3 regions of the Azotosporobacter soli genome follow, and region 1 is predicted to be linked to each of the others. Evidence: riboswitches for the same ligand, from Rfam matches in the RefSeq annotation. Region 1 holds a riboswitch; each other region holds the start of a gene.
What was found. Region 1 has a riboswitch for glycine ahead of gcvT (glycine cleavage system aminomethyltransferase GcvT). Riboswitches for the same ligand answer to the same signal wherever they lie in the genome.
Positions count from the first base shown of each region.

Region 2: linked by a shared signal. The riboswitch ahead of QTL79_RS05125 (APC family permease) and the one ahead of gcvT (glycine cleavage system aminomethyltransferase GcvT) in region 1 are both predicted to bind glycine.
Region 3: linked by a shared signal. The riboswitch ahead of QTL79_RS09765 (ABC transporter substrate-binding protein) and the one ahead of gcvT (glycine cleavage system aminomethyltransferase GcvT) in region 1 are both predicted to bind glycine.

Region 1 covers NZ_JAUAOA010000001.1:397,104-403,862, forward strand. Annotated here, with positions in the region: gene gcvPB (aminomethyl-transferring glycine dehydrogenase subunit GcvPB) at 1-369, opposite strand, end outside; gene gcvPA (aminomethyl-transferring glycine dehydrogenase subunit GcvPA) at 366-1,712, opposite strand; gene gcvH (glycine cleavage system protein GcvH) at 1,715-2,104, opposite strand; gene gcvT (glycine cleavage system aminomethyltransferase GcvT) at 2,107-3,210, opposite strand; glycine riboswitch at 3,354-3,440, opposite strand; gene bfr (bacterioferritin) at 3,634-4,104, shown strand; gene QTL79_RS01805 (EcsC family protein) at 4,672-5,304, opposite strand; gene QTL79_RS01810 (hypothetical protein) at 5,316-5,534, opposite strand; gene gpmA (2,3-diphosphoglycerate-dependent phosphoglycerate mutase) at 5,730-6,443, shown strand; gene QTL79_RS01820 (response regulator transcription factor) at 6,479-6,759, shown strand, end outside.
Region 2 covers NZ_JAUAOA010000003.1:280,438-287,196, forward strand. Annotated here, with positions in the region: gene tyrS (tyrosine--tRNA ligase) at 1-473, shown strand, start outside; gene QTL79_RS05125 (APC family permease) at 589-1,938, opposite strand; glycine riboswitch at 2,160-2,256, opposite strand; gene QTL79_RS05130 (hypothetical protein) at 2,546-2,917, shown strand; gene QTL79_RS05135 (hypothetical protein) at 2,978-3,532, opposite strand; gene QTL79_RS05140 (DNA topoisomerase III) at 3,555-5,747, opposite strand; gene QTL79_RS05145 (hypothetical protein) at 6,027-6,542, shown strand; gene QTL79_RS05150 (phosphatase domain-containing protein) at 6,610-6,759, opposite strand, start outside.
Region 3 covers NZ_JAUAOA010000008.1:125,466-132,224, forward strand. Annotated here, with positions in the region: gene QTL79_RS09755 (ATP-binding protein) at 1-70, shown strand, start outside; gene QTL79_RS09760 (sensor domain-containing diguanylate cyclase) at 91-1,812, shown strand; gene QTL79_RS09765 (ABC transporter substrate-binding protein) at 1,858-3,015, opposite strand; glycine riboswitch at 3,147-3,243, opposite strand; gene QTL79_RS09770 ([FeFe] hydrogenase, group A) at 3,448-5,133, opposite strand; gene nuoF (NADH-quinone oxidoreductase subunit NuoF) at 5,137-6,759, opposite strand, start outside.

The DNA of each region.
Region 1 (6,759 bases):
CAGATAACGTTCCATGCGATAAAGGATTTCCAGCGCTCCCTGCACGCTCTTTTCCGCCTGCAGAGGGTGCAACGCCGCAAAGCCGCTGTAACGGGCAATGTCCTCATTGATTTTCGGATTATACTTCATCGTGCAGGAGCCGAGTGGATAAAATCCGGAATCGACGCCGAAATTACGCTGCGAGAGCACCGTATAATGGCGCATCAGATCCGGCTGACTGACTTCCGGCAGTTTGGCCGCATCGCGACGCAGAAACCCTTGCGGCAGCAACGCTGCGACCGGCTGCTCCGGCACATCGCAAGGCGGCAGATCGAGTGCGGTCCGTCCCGCTTTACCTATTTCAAATATCAGCGCATTCGCCTTTCTCACAGGATCGCCCCCAATCGTTCGACAAAACGGTCAATCTCCGCTTTGCTCCGTTTTTCCGTAACGCAGACCAGCATGCAGTTTTGCATTTTCTCGTCATAACGCCCGAGATCAAGACCGCCGATGATCTTATCGCCCAGCAAGCGTTCATTAATTTCAGCAATCGGTTTTGCACAGCGGATCACAAATTCTTTAAAGAATGGCGCGGCAAATACAGCGCTGACGCCATCCAGTTTTAACAGGCTCTCATATGCGTAATGCGCTTTTTGCAGCGACAGATTGGCAACCTGCGAAAAGCCCTCCTTGCCGACGGCCGCGAGATAAACGGTAGCCGCCAAGGCGCAAAGCGCCTCATTGGAACAGATGTTTGAATTCGCTTTTTCGCGCCGGATGTGCTGCTCTCTGGCTTGCAGCGTCAATACAAATCCTCTGGTTCCTTCATGGTCCGTCGTTTGCCCGACAATTCGCCCTGGCATCTTGCGAATCAATTTTTCCGTCGCGGCAAAAAAGCCCAGATAAGGTCCGCCAAAGGAGAGCGGAATTCCCATTGCCTGTCCTTCGCCGACGACGACATCCGCGCCCAGATTGCCGGGCGCTTCTAAAAGTCCAAGTGCAATCGGATCGGCAGCTACAATCAGCAGCGCGCCTTGCGCATGCGCAATCTCCGCCGCCGTTTTGACATCTTCGATGCAACCGAAAAAGTTCGGATATTGCAGAATGACCGCCGCGGTATCGCCGTTGACCATCGCCTTAAGCTGCGCCAGATCCGTAACGCCGTTTTCCTGCGGCGCGTCTGCGATCGCATAGTCGCGATCGATGCCGTAGGTGCCGAGAATCGTCCGGTAATGCGGATGCAGCGTCGCCGGCGCGACGACGCCGCGACGGTTCGTCGCGCCGCAGGCCAGCATCGCCGCTTCGGCGACAGCGGTTCCGCCGTCATACATCGAAGCGTTGGCCACGTCCATGCCGGTAATTTCGCAGATCATGCTCTGGTATTCCCACAGCGCCTGTAGATAGCCCTGCGATATCTCCGGCTGATACTGCGTGTATGCGGTGTAAAACTCCGAGCGTCCCAGGACATGGTCGACTACGCTCGGGATGTAGTGGTCATATGCGCCTGCGCCCAAGAAACAAAGATGGTCGCTCAGACTGGCGTTCTTTCCCGCCAGCGCCTTTAGTTCTTCAGCCAAATCCGGTTCCGCAAGGGCCGCGGGCAGATCGAGCGGACGCTGCAAGCGAAGCGTCGCCGGAATGTCGACGAACAGCTCTTCGGCCTTTTTTACGCCGATTGCTTCCAGCATCGCCTTGCGATCATCGTCGGTATGCGGCAAGTAACTGCGCTTCATCGTCACTCGCCTCCCGCCTGGATAAAGGCTGCGTAGGCATCGGCATCCATCAATTGGGCCACTTCGCTCGCATCGCTGATTTCAATAACGGCAATCCAGCCTTCACCGTACGGATCGCTATTCACCGTCTCCGGCGCATCGGTCAAACCTTCATTCACTTCGACAACTGTGCCGGAGAGCGGCGCATAAATGTCCGACACCGCTTTCACCGATTCCACGACGGAAAACCCGGCGCCGCTCTTCACTGCGGCATTGACGGACGGGACTTCCACAAACACCACGTCACCCAGCTGGGATTGTGCAAAATCGGTGATTCCGACCGTCGCCCGGTTCCCTTCGATTTTTACCCACTCATGATCCTTGGAGTACTTCAATTCCTGCAAAATGTTCATCGTTATTTCCCCTCTCTTTTATAAAATGGTTTGCCGATCACCGTTGCCGCGACCGCCTTGCCGCGAATTTCCACCGCAAAATTTTCGCCGATCTTGCCATGCTCGGCTTCGACCAACGCCAAACCGATATTTTTTTCCAGCGTCGGCGCGTAGGAACCGGTCGTGACGCTGCCGATCCTGCGCCCGTCTTTTACGACCGGATATTCGGCGCGGGCAATGCCTCTTTCATTTAAAACGAAGCCGACCACCTTGCGCTTCACACCATCCGCTTTTTGCTGCGCCAGTACCGCGCGTCCATTGAAATCGCCTTTTTCCAGATTGACGAAACGGGGCAGCCCCGCTTCGAGCGGCGTGATTTCCGCCGACAGTTCATGTCCATAAAGCGGCAGTGCAGCCTCGAAGCGAAGCGTATCGCGGCAGCCAAGCCCCGTCGGCTGCAAGCCGTGTTCCCGTCCGGCTGCCATCAGCGCTTCCCAGAGCGGCGCCGCATCGGCCGGACGGCAGTAGATCTCGAAGCCGTCTTCGCCGGTGTAGCCGGTGCGCGAAAGCATCACTTCCTTACCGGCCACGATAACTTTAGGATAGAACCAATAGTAACCCAGCTTGTCGAGCGGCGCGTCGGTCAAGAGACGCAGGATCGTTTCGGCGTTCGGCCCTTGCAGCGCCAGTTCGGCGGTCTGATCCGAGAGATTGGTCAAGGCGACGTCAAAGCCGACGCTGTTCTCGCGCATCCAGGTCCAGTCCTTGTCAATATTCGCCGCATTGATCACCAGTAGATAATCATCCTGCGCATAACGATAAATCAAGAGATCGTCGACTGTTCCGCCATTCAGATAGCACATCGGCGTGTATTGGACCTGATGATCGGCCAACTTGCTCACGTCGTTCGTCACCAAACGCTGCAAATACGCGAGCGCCTGCGGACCTTTGACCGACACCTCGCCCATGTGCGAAACGTCAAACAAACCGGCCTGACGACGCACCGCATGGTGTTCCTCGATAATTCCCGCATACTGGACCGGAAGCTGCCAACCGCCGAATTCGACGATCTTGCCGCCGTATTTGTTGTGCGTGTCATAAAGCGGCGTTTTTTTTCCTGTTGTCACTATGCATTCCCTCCTTATATTTAGATAAAAAAAGAGACAAAGAAGAACACTGTCTTCTTTGTCTCTGTCTCTTGTACCTGAGAGCGTGACCTCAAGTGAGGCTTCCCCATCGGTGACGCCGAGCGGCGTTCTCTCCAGAGTCCGGTCCGGTCATAGTGCTTTTGCCTGAGAGTTTCAACAAAGTCTTACTCCTCCGGCGCCGCCTTGGCGATCTCTCCCACAACCATCATTCCGCATTCGTATGAATTTTTAATATCTTCTGTTAACATTTTACTAACAGCGTCCTCACTCTGTCAATGCTTCCCTTCGTTATATTTTACCAATCATTTTCAATATTTGGATTATACGCGGCAGGAGTTGTCTTTTTCATGTTGAACAATTTCAATAGATCGCGATTATTTGATGAAAGGGGTCTTGTGCATTATGAAAGGAAATCCTAAACTGATTGAGGCCTTAAATGCCCTGCTGGCTGATGAACTGAGCGCCATCAACCAGTATATCGTTCATTCCGAAATGTGCGCCAACTGGGGTTATGAAAAACTTCACAGCACCTTCGAACGGCGCGCCATCGAGGAAATGAAGCATGCGGAAATCCTCATCGCCCGCATCCTCTTCCTGGAAGGACTGCCGGTCGTCTCCAAACTGAATCCGATCCACATCGGCAGCGACGTGACGAAGCAGCTGGAAAAAGACCACGCTGCCGAAGAAGGCGCGATTGCCGCCTACAATGCGGCCATTCGTCTGGCTGGCGACGTCAACGATTTCGCGACGCGCGAAATTCTCGAGCACATTTTGAGCGATGAAGACCGTCACATCGACGGCATCGAAGAACTGCAAGACCAGATCGGCCATATGACGCTGCCGATTTTCCTGACGACGCAGGTCGCCAAATAAGCAAAAGAATAGAAAGACAGGGCATCTCAAGCATCCTTGAAACGCCCTGTCTTTTTCATTTCGCCGCTTCGGCTTATTTGCGCGAAGTCCGCACGCACACTTCCTGGCCGCAACCGGAACATTTTCCGTTGCCGCTGCCGTCCATGCGAACCACATGACCGCATACTGCATGTATCAACATATTGATTTCCTCCTTTTTTCTTTTCTTTGACGTCCGGCTTCCGTTGCCGTTCATCCCCGTTTCTGATTTTCACCCATCTCGCAGCCGCCAGCATGGCTCGGCTTATAAAAAACGAAAGAAGTCCTTACTCGGCTCCCTCCGATTTGACGCAAATTTGAACCCTTTACACACGAAGGACCTTGGTTGAGTCTAAATGGATCGCGCTCTCTGCAAGACCATCTCTTTCTTTTTGCAAAAGAGATCTCTTCTTGTACGGAAAACAAAAAAGAAGCCCTTGGTGTCAGGCTTCTCTAAAAAACAGTTCAAATATGATTTTCATCATTCTTTGTCAGTAGTCAGTCTTTACTCGAGCACATGGTTTATTATAGTCGGATTACCTCATATTGTCAATACTTTTCTATTTCTTTACCAAGAAAAGCTCTTTTGGCCACTTCGCCAATCGCATAGGTCGCCAACGCATCGAGCGTGCCGCCGACAAGTGCGCCGACAAGAGGTACGCCACGCCCCAAACCGGCAATGCCTTTTTCGCTGAACTTGCGCAGCAGCACGGCGCCGATTTTTTGCTGTGTCCGCTCTAAAAGCTGCGTCGACAGTTTGGCCAGCATCCTGCGCGAGATATGCTGTCCCAGCTTAACGCTGAGTTCTTTCAACAGCTCGGTCGCCGCACTGCCGCACAGGCAGAGAAAGACCAGCGTCTTGACCTTGTCGTCGCGCACGTCATGCCCGCCCAGGCAGGCGATCGCGGTGATCATTCGGATTTGCATATAAAGGACACTCGACAGATTGGCCGGCACTGCGACCGGCAGCGTCAGTACGCCGCCCAAACCGGTCAGAAAACCCACGCTGGCGCACTTTGCATTCTGCCAGCGAATCAAGGCATCGGCCTGCTCGTGCAAGTTGCCAGGCGCTTTCCTATATTCAGCCGCCAACTCTTCTGCCGATCCGATCCCCGGCATGCCGTCAACCGCCTTCGCATATCCCCACTCTAACAAACGCCAGATCGTTGCCTGCTCCACCATTTCACCCTCTTCTATACATCGAAATCGATTTTTTCTCCGACATGTTCCGGCGTCGGATGCGCCTTGTTGAGGAGTTTTTTCGGCTCAGCCTCGGCTTTACGCCGCGCGGCAGGCTTTTCCTTGCTCTTGGGACGATAGAACGGGCCATGGTGCGGCCAAATATCCTTGACTTTTCCCGCCGGTGCGACGCGCAGCAACGCTTCTACCGGTTTAAGATCGCGCTCTTCCATCCAAGATGCACCTCTTTTCACGCGCAAAAAGCTGCGCAAACGATTTAGCTTGCTTCTTGATTCGCGCTGCGCCCTTTCTTTTCCTGCTGCACTTCGGCAAAGCTTTTGGGATAAATTTCCGTTTTCTTCGGCAGGGTATGCCTATTTGCCGCCGAATATAAAAAGTAACGCACCCACAGAACGAGGAGGGATACGATGACTAGCGCAACTTACAAGGCCGTATTCATCCGTCACGGCCAAAGCGACTGGAATAAACGCAACCTGTTTACCGGCTGGACCGACGTCGAGCTGTCGCCGGAAGGAGAGGCTGAGGCCCGGCGCGCCGGACTCCTGCTCAAGGCACAAGGCTACGCCTTCGATCTGGCCTTCACGTCCACGCTGAAACGGGCCATCAACACACTGCATCTCGTGCTGGGCGAACTCGATCAGCTCTGGATTCCCGAATACAAGGCCTGGCAGCTGAACGAGCGCCATTACGGCGCCTTGCAGGGCCTGAACAAAGCGGAAACCGCCGCGAAATACGGCGATGAACAAGTCAAGATCTGGCGGCGCAGTTACGACATCCAGCCCCCGCCCTTAGCGCCTGACGACAGCCGCGCCCCCGGACTCGATCCGCGCTATCGCGCGCTTTCGCCGGCAGCTTTACCGCTGAGCGAATCGCTCAAAGACACCGAAGCCCGCGTGCTCGACTACTGGCAAAAAACAATCGCGCCGGCCATTTTAGAAGGCCAGCGCATCATCATCGCCGCCCACGGCAACAGCCTGCGCGCATTGGTCAAACACTTGAACCAGGTCGCCCCGGCCGACATCATGTCCTTTGAAATCCCGACCGGCGTTCCGCTCGTATATGAATTCGACGCCGACTTAAAACCCCTGCGTCATTATTACCTGACAGCGGACGAGGAATAAGCGCGGCACTTGCGAAAGAATAGGCGGTGTATTGCATGCGTATTTTAATTGCGGATGACTCCTGTCTTTGTCGCAGCAATCTGAAACTCCTCTTCGAGGGAATCGCCTCGCTTGAACTGGCGGAGGCCGCCAACGGCGTGGAGGTTTTGGAGTTGCAGCGCAGCTTTCAACCCGACATCCTTTTCATGGATATCACGATGCCGTTGCTCGACGGTCTGGCAACGCTGAAGATCCTGCAGCTGGTCGCGCCAGCGCTGCCGATCGTGATCATTTCTTCGCTGGCCGATCAGCGTTTCGTCAGCCGCGACTGTATCGC
Region 2 (6,759 bases), on a different contig from region 1:
AGTATTGGCGCAACGTGGCCGATGCCGACGTCGAGAAATGCCTTTCTTTGTTGACGTTCCTGCCGATGGATGAGGTGCGCCGCCTTGGCGCGCTGGAAGGGCAGGCCATCAACGAAGCCAAGAAGGTTCTCGCCTTTGAAGTAACCAAACTGATTCATGGCCAGGAAGCAGCGGAAAACAGCCGACAGGCGGCGGAAGCCTTGTTCAGCGGCAGCGGTTCACTCGATAATACGCCGACCGTAAATGTAACGAGCGCCCAGCTTGGCGGCAAACTGCTCGATATCTTATTTGACGCCGGCATCTTCGCTTCCAAAAGCGAAGGCCGCCGTTTGATCGCACAAGGCGGTCTGCACCTTGAACAGGAAAAGGTCAGCGACCCCGACCGACTGCTTAGCCAGGACGATTTCACCGACAATGCCGCGCTGCTGCGCAAAGGCAAAAAAAATTACTATCGCCTCGTCTTGAACCAATAAGTAAAAAAGATATTCTTTTCTCTAACCGGATCGCGCTTTCGCGGTCCGGTTCTTTCAAGCGAAAGGGAGTCTTCGCAAAGCCAATTTGGCTGACGAAGACTCCCTTTTGCTTTTCTTACGCCGACTTTTTTGCGCCGCAGGCGCCTTTCTTTTGGCGCAGCATCAGCCAGTAGACCGGTACGCCGAGAAGCGTCAGCGACAATGCATAGAGCGTGTCCTGCGGATTATTCAGCAGCGTACTGCCGATGATATAGAGACCGCCGAGGATCGCAACCGCCGGAACAACCGGATAGAGAGGAACCTTATACGGCCGTTCGGCCGCAGGCTGGCGTTTTCTCAACAGGAAGACCGCGACAAACGCAAGCAGATAAAAAATCTGGATCATGAACATTGCGATGTCGGTCAGGCGATCGGGATCGCCCAGCGTCATCAACAGCACCGCCATGCAGACCTGAAACAAGGTCGCTCCGACCGGTGTGCCATATTCCTTATGCACCTTCGCTAAAAAACGCGAACCCGGCAGCTGCCCTGCCACCGCCATTGCATACGGCACACGCGCATTTGTCATGATATAACCGTTCAACGCACCGAAAATCGAAACCAAAATGCCGATGCTAATCAGCTTGCCGCCGATATCACCGAAAAGAATTCCGGCGGCAGCGCCGCTGGCGAGCGGTCCGAGCGCCGCAATTTCTGCGGCCGGCAGCACATGCAGCACCGCAACGTTCACCGAAAGATACGCCACGATGACAATGCCGAGGCCCAAGATGATCGCGCGCGGCAATAACTTCGCCGGATTCTTCATCTCACCGGCGACAAATCCGGCCGCGATCCAACCGTCATACGCCCATAGCGTCGCCAATATCGCCGCGCCCATGCCGGCCGATTCGCTCACGCCGCTGCTCATGTTAAGAATTTGTCCATTGCCCTGCCACAGTCCGAAGACGGCAATGCAGGCAATCGGAATCAATTTTGCAATTGTCGCAACCGACTGGATCATCCCGCCGCAGCGCGCGCCGAGGCAGTTTATACCGGAAATGAACGCCACCGCCAAGATAGCCAGCGGCATCTTATAACTGGTCGGAATATTTAAAAAGGGAATCAGCAAGGCTGAGAAATAAAGCCCCAATGCGCCGATTGTCGCCGGTCCATAAATCAACGTCTGTACCCAGCCGAACAGATAAGCCCAGAATTTCCCGTACACCTCGTCCAAATAAGCATACATGCCGCCGGTGCGCGGAATCTGCGCACCAAGTTCGGCGATCGTCAGTCCGGCCGTGACCGTGATGATGCCGCCGATCACCCAGGCTGCCAGTCCCAACGTCGAATCCCCGGCCGCCAGCAGCACCTTGCCCGGTTTCATGAAAATTCCGGAACCGATCACCATCCCCACGACCAACGCCATTGCGGGAATCAGGCCCAGTTCCCTTTTTAACAGTTTGTCCGCTTGCGATTCTTTTTCCATTTTGCTTCACTCCTTCATCTGCCCCTCCAGCTGGGGCTGTTCTTACAACTTTTGTCTCTGCAGAGTAATGAAACAAAAGGAGTCAAATCATTGCTGATTTGACTCCGGAGGACACTTCGAAAAGGGTATTTCAATCCGGCATGTACGCCATGCTTTGCGAAAACACAGACCCTGCGTTGCCGCAGCGTCTTTTCCCGTTTCTCGACACCAATTTCTGGTGCTTCTTGTGCTCTGTCCTTTTGCCTGAGAGATTGAGCAGCATTTCTGCCGCCTTGCCCCTTCGGCGCCCTTGTTCAGGGTCTCTCCAGAGTCCCGTCCGTTTACGGTTCCACCTGCAAGGCAGGTACCTGAGAGTGTTACTCCTTCGGTGAGCCAACGGCCTACGCCATGGCTGCTCTTCCGCAAACATCATCCGGCCATATGTAGTTGTGTACTGGACACTAACCGATAATGATCGATTATACAACAGCGTCGGAAAAAGCGCAACCGTTTTTCCATTTTTAAGCCTTATTGCCATTGACGAAAAGCATCGCTTTGCTGTATTCTGATAGCTACAGTATCTTTTTATTCCGATCGGACTACCCAGTCAATTTAGGAGGTGCACGGCATGACCAAACGTTGTCCTACTTGTCGGCGTGAAACAAGCGAAACTGGCGAATCCTCTTCCGGCGGCTTTTCCCTTCATGCGACGCTTACCGGACTCAGCATGGAATTTCCGACCGCACGTCGCCTTCCCTGGCGCGCTTTTTTCGGCATCTTGCTGCTGATCGGCATTTGGCAGACGATTGCCGCATTCATTTGCACGCACCTCTTACAGATGAGCGCTGCCGCCACCGACAGCATTCGTCAGCTGATCGCCGGCGCCTTCTTCTTTTTCGGCTGTTGCGGCGCTTACCAGCGCAGCCTCGCTAAACGCACGACAAGCCTTGACGTTAAAGAAAGCTGTCCCGATTGCGGACGTGCCTTCACGCACAAATAAACAAGCCTGATGAATAAGAAAAACCGGCATTCATTTGCCGGTTTTTCTTATTCATTCGCACTACTTTCCGCTGTCCACCAAACGCTGAAAGTAGTGGAGAAACTCCGCCTTCACTTCGCTCATCTTTCTCTCCCTGACATCCGGTTCGGACTGAAGCGGCGTAACGTATCCATTCAAGCCCTGCTGATGCAGCTTGTCAAATTCATAATACAGCAGCGTATTGTCAATCGCGTCAACATGGGCCAATTCCTCTTCCGTCAAATCGCCCAAATCAAAACGTTCATAGATCAACTGCTGCAGTCGCCCTTCGATATCGCGATATTCCGGCAGATAAATTTTGACCGGCCGGGTAACGTCGGACAAATATGCTTCACTGCCGTCGTGCAGCAGACAGGCCCGCTGCACGCGCTTCGGCAGTTGGCGCGCTTCGGCTTCCTTCCGGCAGTTCAGCGAATGCTGCGCAACGCTGTAAAAAGTGTCAAAATGTCCGTTCGCACGGCAGATATGCGACAGCGCATGCGCGATGTCCGCAATCAGAATTTCCTCCCGCCGCGGCGCGAACGGATAAAAAAGAACATTGCTGTGCGTCAGGATCGGATTTTCTCGTTTCTCCATGCTAACCTGCTTTCTGCCCGCTTTATTTCAGTTTAAGTTTCGCCAGCGCATCGGCCAGCGCCGAATTCAGCGGCTCTTCTTTCGCCTTGCTCTGATTGCGCAAATATTGATTCACATCGCTCTTCGAAACCTTCGACGTCTCTTTTTCGCGCCGTTCGTTGAACGACGACAATTTTTCCCGATGACCGCAGCCGCAGACAAACAGACGGGCGTCGCCTTCGCCGCGCATTTCCATCTTCTTGTGGCAGTTCGGGCAGCGAGCGTTCGTAACCCTGGCAATACCCTTGCGATGGCCGCACTCACGGTCCTGACAGACCAGCATTTTGCCTTTCTTGCCGTTGACTTCGAGCATATACTTGCCGCAGTCGGGACACTTCGTGCGGGTCATATTGTCATGCCGATATTGTTCCTGACTGTTTTTGATGTCCGTCACGACCGCGCGGGCATACGCGCGCATTTCATTAATGAACGAGGTCTTATTCAGTGCGCCTTTCGCAATCGCGGCCAACTTTTGTTCCCAGTTCGCGGTCAGTTCCGGCGATTTCAGATCGCGCGGCACCAGTTCCAAAAGCTGTTTGCCTTTTGACGTGATGTGCAAATCCTTGCCTTTTTTTTCGATCAGAAAACTGTTGAACAATTTTTCGATGATGTCGGCCCGCGTCGCAACAGTACCGAGCCCGCCAGTTTCGCCGAGCGTCTTCTTCAGCGTCTCATCGCTGCTGCTGATGTATTTCGCCGGATTTTCCATCGCCGTGAGCAGCGTCGCTTCGTTGAACAAAGGCGGCGGTTTCGTTTCCCCCTTGGTCTGTGAGAGTCCGGCCACTTTCAGTACATCGCCCTTGTGCAACTCGGGTAGGCTTTGATCGACCAAATCATCTTTAGCGGCGTCTTCATCCTCATATTTGTTTTCATAGACTTCTTTCCAGCCCTGCGCAATCACACGCTTGCCTTTGGCAGCGAACGTTTCGCCGCCGATCTTGGCCCTAAGCGTCGTCTGCTCATATTCGAAGGCCGGATGCAACGCGGCCAGGAAGCGCTTCACAACCAAGTCGTAAATCTTGCGTTCCTTATCGTCGAGATTGTTGAGAAACACCGCCTGTTCGGTCGGAATGATCGCATGATGATCGGATACCTTACTGTCGTCGACGACATGTTTGTTCGTTCTGACGTTGCCGCGCAGCGCCTTGCCGCCCAATTTCGCGTACGGTCCGACGGTGCAGGCGCGAATCCGCTCCGGCAGCGTGTCGACAATGTCCGCCGAGATATAGCGCGAATCGGTGCGCGGATACGTCAATATCTTATGCGTCTCATAGAGGCGCTGCATGATATTAAGCGTGTCCTTTGCCGAAAAACTATACAGTTTATTGGCGTCGCGCTGCAATTCGGTCAGGTCGTAAAGCGACGGTGCAGGCGTCTTTTTGTAAGCCTTGTCCACATCGACGATTTGCAATTCTTTGCCTTGCAGTTCACGTACAAGCTTATCGCAGGCTTCTTTACTGAACGTCCTTGTTTCTTTTGTCTTGGCATCCTGCCAGAAAAAACGAGCGCCCGGCACCGCGGCCGCGATGCCGTAAAATGTGCGCGGTTTAAACGTTTGAATTTCCTCTTCGCGCTGCGCAATGATCGCCAGCGTCGGCGTTTGCACGCGGCCGCAGGAAAGCTGCGCATTGTAGCGGCAGGTCAGCGCCCGCGAGGCATTCATCCCGACCAGCCAATCCGCTTCCGAGCGCGCCACTGCCGAAGCGTAGAGATTTTCATAGTCGCGGCCGGGTTTTAAATTGCGAAATCCGTCCTGGATCGCCTTGTCAGTGACCGATGAGATCCAAAGCCGCTTGACCGGCTTGTTCACATGCGCCTTGGCCAAAATCCAGCGCGCTACCAATTCACCCTCGCGTCCGGCATCGGTCGCGATGATCACTTCATTGACGTCCTTGCGCAGCAACTGTTCCTTGACTGTGTTATATTGCCGCCCGGTCTGCTTGATGACAACCAGCTTGAGCGGTTCGGGCAGCATCGGCAGATCTTCCATCTTCCATGACTTATAGCGCTCATCGTAGCTTTCCGGATCGGCCAGCGTCACCAGATGCCCGAGCGCCCAGGTCACGATATATTTATCGTTTTCAAAATAGCCGTTGCCCTGCTTGGCGCAGCGCAATACCCGCGCCAAGTCACGCCCTACTGAAGGCTTTTCCGCCAATACCACTGCTTTACTCATATCATGTTTCCATCCTTTTGTTCTCTGTTAGACTCCTTTGATTGTACTGGATATCCTCACAATCGGCAAGTTCAGCGCTTCTTTTCGATTTCACTCCGGATTAAATAACGATCATCCCTCGCATTTTTCATTCCGCCGCATATTTTTTACGCCGCATTGTACTTTCTTTTTCGAACAGAGTATAATACCGTAGTATAAATATTTTTTAGTGGCGTGTAATCGTTATATGCCGCTATTTGCAGACACATAGCCACAATTAAAAAATGGAGGTATTTTCTCATGCAAGAAAAACTAAAATCGGTTCAATGGGGCGTTATACTGGCTATCGCAACTATTTTTCTCGGCTTTTTCCTTGGCGCAGCAATGGGCGGCGCCGAAGCGCAAATCAAACAATATTGGACCGCTTCCGCACAGCCCGTTTTAAGCAGCGTCTATAATAATGATGCGCAAAAAGTATCGGCTATCGTGGATCGTTCTTGGAAAATGCTGCAGCGGGCCCATATGCATGCCGCCGCTATCGGTTCAGCCAGTTTAATTTTACTCTACGTGTTATCCTGTCTCAATCTGTCGGCCCTCTACAAAAAAACTCTCGCATTATTCTTGGGACTCGGCTCGCTCGGTTATTCTCTGTCGTGGCTTTACACTGCGTTCGCCGCGCCGCTTACCGGCAGTATCCCCGCCGCCAAAGCTTCAATTCACATTTTGGCAGCCGGTTCGATCGGAATGTTGCTGGCAGGCACTTTTGCGATTCTGGCGTTAAGTTGCAAAACCTTACTCTGCAGCAAAAACACGTAAATCTATACGCTGCTTTTCAGCAAGAAAATGGCCTCGGGTGATCACACACCCAAGGCCATTTTTTTACTTAACGCTGCTTGCTCCATGCTGTCCAAGATTCAGTCGGACTTTGCGCCGCATACGCGTAGAATTCTTGCAAGAATTGCAGCCGTTCCTGAGACGCTTTTATCTTCCAGGCTTCCTGCGAGCTTTCCTGCAGCAAATTCGCACCGCCGAG
Region 3 (6,759 bases), on a different contig from region 1:
AATTAAAGTCGAAAGTCAGTTAGGCCAAGGAACGACATTTACGATTGTTCTTCCGGTCAGTAAAAGTTGATATAGATGGAGGGGGAGAGAATGCTGGATGAAATAGTTACGCTTAAGGAAAATATGAATGCACTGAAGGATAGGCTGAAGAAAGTAGCGGTTGAAAAAGCACATCTCCAACTAATCGTCCATCTAATGAAAGAAATGAGCGCTGCGCCAGGCCTGGACAACATAATCAATAATATGTTGAAAATCGTAATGGAAAATATCGGCGGACTTAATGTTATTATTTATTACAAGATTGACGAGCAAATTTATTATGCTGATGTATACGGAAATAGAAAACGGTTGAAGCAGATTGAAGACAGTCAAGTGAAAAAAGTATTTGCATGCGGCGAGTTTATTGAATGTGAGCATGACTTCAGTGATACAAAGATGTTGACCCCTCCATTTCCAAAGGCGGCAACATGGGTGTTTCCGCTTAAAGCGGGAATAGACGTTATCGGCGTATTTAAAATGGAAAAATTACATATTGGAGCGAACGAATACCAGGACCAATTACCGGTGTTTTTCAATTATGCTGCATTACTTTTAAAAAATGAAATCCTGGGTCAAACCCGCCTCCAACAAGCGTATGAAGAGATTAGATTGACAAATGAAAAGTTAGTGAGAGAAATGGCTGAACGTGAAAAAATAAAGAACGCGCTCGAGCTAGCGCATGCAAACTTAGAATACCGGGTAGAGGAACGAACGCATGAACTTAGCGAAGCCAATGCACAATTGCGCGCAGAAATTACGGAACGCAGGCAGGCTGAGAGTTTATTAGCCGCTTCGGAGGAAAAATTTTCAAAGGCCTTTAGTCGGGTTGCCGACATTATTGGTATCGTACGGCTACGTGATGAGAAATATGTTGAAGCAAACGAAGCTTTTTTTCGTTTGCTGGGCTATCGACGCGAGGAAATTATTGAGCATGCGTCGCGTGAATTTGGCTTGTGGTTCAGTGAAGCGGAACGTGAGCGGGTTTATGCGATTTTCAAGCGAGATAAGACATTTGCTAATATTGAAGCGGTGTGGTGCACCAAAACTAGATTGACAAGAGTCGGTCTTCTTTCGGCCGATTGGGCTGAAATTGAAGAGGAAGAATGCATTATTTACATATGGCATGACATTACGGATCGCAAGCGTGCGGAAGAAGAGCTGCGGCAGGCGCATGACCAATTGGAGTTCAAAGTTGTCGAACGGACGCAAAAACTTTCTACTGCTAATCAAAAACTTGTTGCCGCAAATGAAAAATTACGCCGTTTGACAATTGTTGACGGATTGACTGGAATTGCGAATCGAAGATATTTTGATGAGTATATTATGCGTGAATGGTATAGAGGTTTACGAAATCAAACGTCTGTTGCCCTGATTATGGCGGATATTGATTTTTTTAAGTCTTATAACGACAGTTATGGCCATTTGAAAGGTGACGATTGTTTAAAAATCATTGCTTCTATTTTGACCGAGTATATGAAACGGTCGACGGATCTGGCAGCCCGATACGGAGGTGAAGAGTTTGCGCTGGTAATGCCGGATACAGATTTGGCGGGCGCAGTTGTCGTGGCGGAAAACATTCGAACAGGCGTGGCGGCGAAGTGCTTCGAAAATCAAAAGGTACCAGGGGGAATCGTTACGATGAGTCTGGGCGTAAGTTCGCTTGTTCCGTGCCAAAATTTATCACCGCTATCGCTGATTGCGCTGGCAGATGAAGCATTGTATAGCGCAAAACAGCAGGGCAGAAACAGGGTTGTGAGAGCATGCGAGCGCTAAGCGGAAAATAGAAAGAACTCCGGCACTGCCGGAGTTCTTTTGCGGTTATGGTTTTACCGTCGCTTTATAAACTTGCTTGCCGTCTTTCATTTCGATGATCACGGCGTTTTTCACCGCGTCATGCGTCGCATTCAGACTGGTCGAACCGGTTACGGTCGGGATGTCTTTCGTTGCTGCCAAGGCAAGGCGGATTTTATCGGGATCGGTGCTGTCTGCACGTTTAATCGCATCAATCAACACATTAGCCGCATCATAGCTGAGCACGGCCATTGCGTCAGGCGCCTGGCCATATTCTTTTTTGTACATTTCAACGAAAGATTTGGAAGCTTCGCTGCTGTCATCCGGCGAATAGTGATTGGTGAAAAAAGTATTATTCAGAGCCGCTGCAGTGCCCATTTCGGTCAATTTCGGCGAATCCCAGCCGTCACCGCCGACGATCGGCTGCATGAGACCCATTTCACGCGCTTGCTTGACGATTTTGCCGACCTCTTCATAATAGCCCGGTACGTAGATGACCTGCACATCCATTGTCTTGAGTTTGGTCAAAATGGTCTTGAAATCCTGATCTTTTTGCAGATAGGATTCTTCGGCAACGACGCTGCCGCCGCCTTTTGTGAGTGCGTCTTTAAAGAAGGAGGCCAAGCCTTTACTGTAATCGCTGCTGCTGTCTACCAGGATCGCGGCCTTTTTTAACTTCAGACTGTCAAGCACGAAATTGGCGCCAACGGTTCCCTGGAACGGATCGATAAAGCAGATGCGAAAGGTATAATCTTTTACCTTGCCGCTTTGCTCATCTACCGTTACTTTTGGATTGGTTGCGCCGACCGCCAAAAACGGCAGTTTATTCGCTTCAGCGACGCTGGAAGATGCAATTGCGTTGGAACTGGAGAAGATGCCGGTCACGGCGACGACTCTGTCCTGCGAAGCCAGTTTTGTCATCGCATTGGCGGATTCCGACGGCTCGCTTTTGTTGTCCGCATAAATGGCCTGGATCTTCTTGCCCAATACGCCGCCTTTTGCGTTGGCTTCCTTAATGGCCAGCTTTGCGCCGTTCGCTGCCGACGTGCCCATTGTCGCATTGCCGCCTGTCATTTCGTTGAGGACGCCGATGCGGATGTCATTCGAGCCGACGGCGCCGCAGCCGCTCAAAAATGCGCTTAATGCCAGGATTAGCGTTAGGATAAGTGCGTTTGTTTTTTTCATTGTTCTCGCTCCTTTTCTTTTTCCGTTTTTGACGGCTAGACTGGCCCAAGCGAAAAAAGAAAAAGGTCAAATCATCGATTTGACCCTGAAGAAGACAACTAAAGTTTTACTGCAAATTAAATCTGCAGTAAATCAGCGTCTCTGTCCTTTTGCCTGAGAGATTCATCGGAAAGTATCCGATTTGCACCTTCGGCGCCCTGCTAACAGGGGCTCTCCAGAGTTCCGTCCATTTGCGGTCTACAGCTTGCCTAAAGAAAGAAGACAAAAACAGTTTCCGCAAACTTCACACGGTGACGATATTATTTTTTTAATACGTTTGTACTGATTATAGCGACGTAAAGTGTTGCTTGTCAAGCATGAAAATAAAAAAGCTGTCTCGGCGGTCGAATTTCGTATCGCCTGAGACAGCTTCCTTACTTTAAGTAGATCCGGTTAGGGGCGAGGATAATGTACATGCAGCAATTCGTGCACTTTATCCTTCAATACATTTTTGTAAATGGCATCGAGTGTCGGATTAGCTTCTGCGTGCTTGATATTGCTCATCCGGTCGGCATCATACAAGCCTTTGCTGCGACTTTTCTTACCAGTGCTGCTGGTTACCGGCTGTCCGGCACCGCAGACGCAGCCGCCGGGGCAGGCCATGACCTCGACGAAGTCATATTGTTTTTCGCCGCTTTCGATTTGTTTGATCAGGTCGTCGGCGTTTTTCAGACCGCTGACGACGGCAATGTTGACCTGACGTCCTTCGTGCTCAATGCTGGCTTCTTTGACGCCGTTCATGCCTCGAACACCGGTAAAGGCGATCTTGCGCAGGCCTGCGATGGTCTTGTCGTCAGAGACGCGGCGGATGACCGCTTCGGTTACGCCGCCGGTCACGCCGAAGATGACGCCTGCGCCGCTGACCGTACCAAAGGGCATGTCGAGCGCTTCGGGTTCAATCTCGGAAAACACGAGTCCGGCCTCTTTGATCATTTTAATCAGACCGTTCGAGGTGATGACATAGTCGACGTACGGCACACCGTCTGCTTTAAATTCATCACGCGTCGCTTCATGTTTCTTTGCGGTACAGGGCATGACGGCGACGACGATGACACGTTGTTTGGAATCTTTGTACTGTTCTTTGAGGACCGAGCCGAACATCTGCATCGGCGAGCGACAGCTGGAAATGTTGTCGAGCAGGTGCGGGTGGTTGTATTCTACATAGCGAACCCAAGCCGGACAGCAGGACGTAAAGAGCGGCAATTTTCCATCCGTAGTAAGTCGCGTCATAAACTCTTTGGTTTCTTCGAGTACGGTAAGATCAGCGCCGGTAGAAGTATCGAAGACGCCGTCAAAACCGATGCGACGCAGTGATGCTACGATTCGACCCATTACATCTTCGCCTTCATTCAACCCGAACTCACTGCCGATGGCAACGCGGACGGCGGGCGCGATTTGTACTAAAACCTTGGTGTTTTCATCGCTTAGCTCTTTCCACAGATCAAGCGTATCGCTCTTGACGACGATCGCGCCTGTCGGACAGACGACTGCGCACTGGCCACAGCCAACGCAATTCGTTTCGCCGATCGGTTCATCAAAGGCAGGGCTGACGCGCATGTTGGAGCCGCGAAACGCAAAGTCGATTGCGCCGACATTTTGCACTTCGTCGCAGACCCGCACGCAGTCGCCGCACAGGATGCACTTGTTTTTGTCGCGTGTAATGCAGGGAGAAGAGTCGTCGATATCGGGATCGCCGGAGGTATTGTCAAAACGCACTCGTTTAATGCCGAAGCGTTGCGCCAGTTCCTGCAATTTACATTTGCCGCTTTTCGGGCAGGTGGTGCAGTCGCAGCAATGACTGGCGAGCAAAAGCTCCAGAATCATCTTGCGGTATTTGCGCAAACGCGGCGTATTGGTGCGCACCTCGAGGCCAGCTTTCGGCACAGTGGAACAGGCGGCGTGAATGCTGCCCCATTTGTCTTCGACTACGCACATGCGGCAAGCACCATAGACCGACAGTTCGGAGTAGTAGCAGAAGGTGGGCAGTTCGATGCCCACTTTGCGTATTAGATCGAGGATGTTTTTTTCCTCGTTGATTTCAACTGGTATTTTGTCAATCAGCATATATTCGCTCTTCACGTCTTAGTCCTCCTTTATGGCATTGAAAGCGCATGACTCAAGGCATGCACCGCATTTTACGCAGGTATCTGCATCGATGGTGAATGGTTGTTTTATCGTACCGGAAATGGCGTTGACCGGACAAAGGCGTGCGCATTTAGAGCAGCCTCGGCAAAGCTCGGCTTCGATGTGAATTCGTTTCAGTTTCTGGCATACTTTGGCTGGGCAACGTTTTTCCAAAACATGTGATTCATATTCGTCGCGGAAATACTTAATGGTGCTGACGACCGGGAAGGCAGCTGATTTTCCCAAACCGCACAGTGTCGTAGAGGTAATCATATCAGCAAGTTCGAGCAGCATGTCAATATCTTCGAGCGTGCCTTGACCCGCGACAATGCCTTCGAGGATCTGCAGCATCCGCTTGGTTCCTTCGCGGCAGGGTACGCATTTGCCGCAGGATTCGTGCTGCGTGAAGTTCATGAAAAAACGGGCGATCTCAACCATACAGGTATGCTCGTCCATAACGACCAGACCGCCGGAACCGATCATAGCGCCGGCTTTCTTTAGCGAATCAAAATCGAGAGGCAGATCAAGGTGCTCACTTGTCAAACAGCCGCCGGACGGACCACCGATTTGGACTGCCTTAAATGCAGCGCCGTCGCGCATGCCGCCGCCGATGTCGAAGATGACTTCGCGCAGCGTCGTGCCCATAGGGACTTCAATCAGCCCGGTGTTTTGAATGTTGCCGGTCAGTGCGAAGGCCTTGGTACCGGAGCTGTTTTCGGTACCGATTGATTTGTACCAGTCGGCTCCTTTTTGGATGATCAGCGGCACATTGGCGAAAGTCTCGACATTGTTTAACACAGTCGGTTTGCCGAATAAGCCTTGTTCAACCGTACGCGGAGGTTTAACGCGCGGCATGCCTCGTTTGCCTTCGATCGAGGCGGTGAGTGCGCTGCCTTCGCCGCAGACGAAAGCGCCGGCGCCTTTATTGATCTTAATGTCGAATTTTTTGCCGGTGCCTAGGATGTTTTCGCCTAAGAGCCCGTAAGCGCGCGCTTCCTCAATCGCTGTTTCCAAGCGGCTGATCGCCAACGGATATTCAGCACGCACGTAAATGTAACCGGCTTCCGCGCCGCAGGCGATGCCGGCAATCATCATGCCTTGCAGCATTCGATGCGGGTCGCCTTCCATGATGCTGCGATCCATAAATGCGCCGGGATCGCCTTCGTCACCGTTGCAGACGACATATTTAACAGGTTCCGATTGCTTTTTGACCTGCGACCATTTGCGTCCGGCCGGATAACCGCCGCCGCCGCGGCCACGCAGACCGGAAGCGTCGATTTCCTGAATGACTTCATCCGGACTCATTTCAAACAAGACCTTTTCTAATGCACGGTAACCGCCTAAGGCAAGATATTCGTTGATTGAAGTGGCGTCGATCTGGCCGCAGTGGTCGAGTACGATGCGGGTTTGCTTTTTGTAGAAGGGGATTTCTTCCTGCGTTTGGTAAGTCTTTGCAACTTGTTTGTAAGCCAGGCGGTCTATAAAGTTGTCGCCTACGATTGATGCTTCGACAATTTCGAGGCAATCCTCCGCTTGGACTTTGATGTATAACCAACCTGCCGGATCGATTCGAACCAGCGG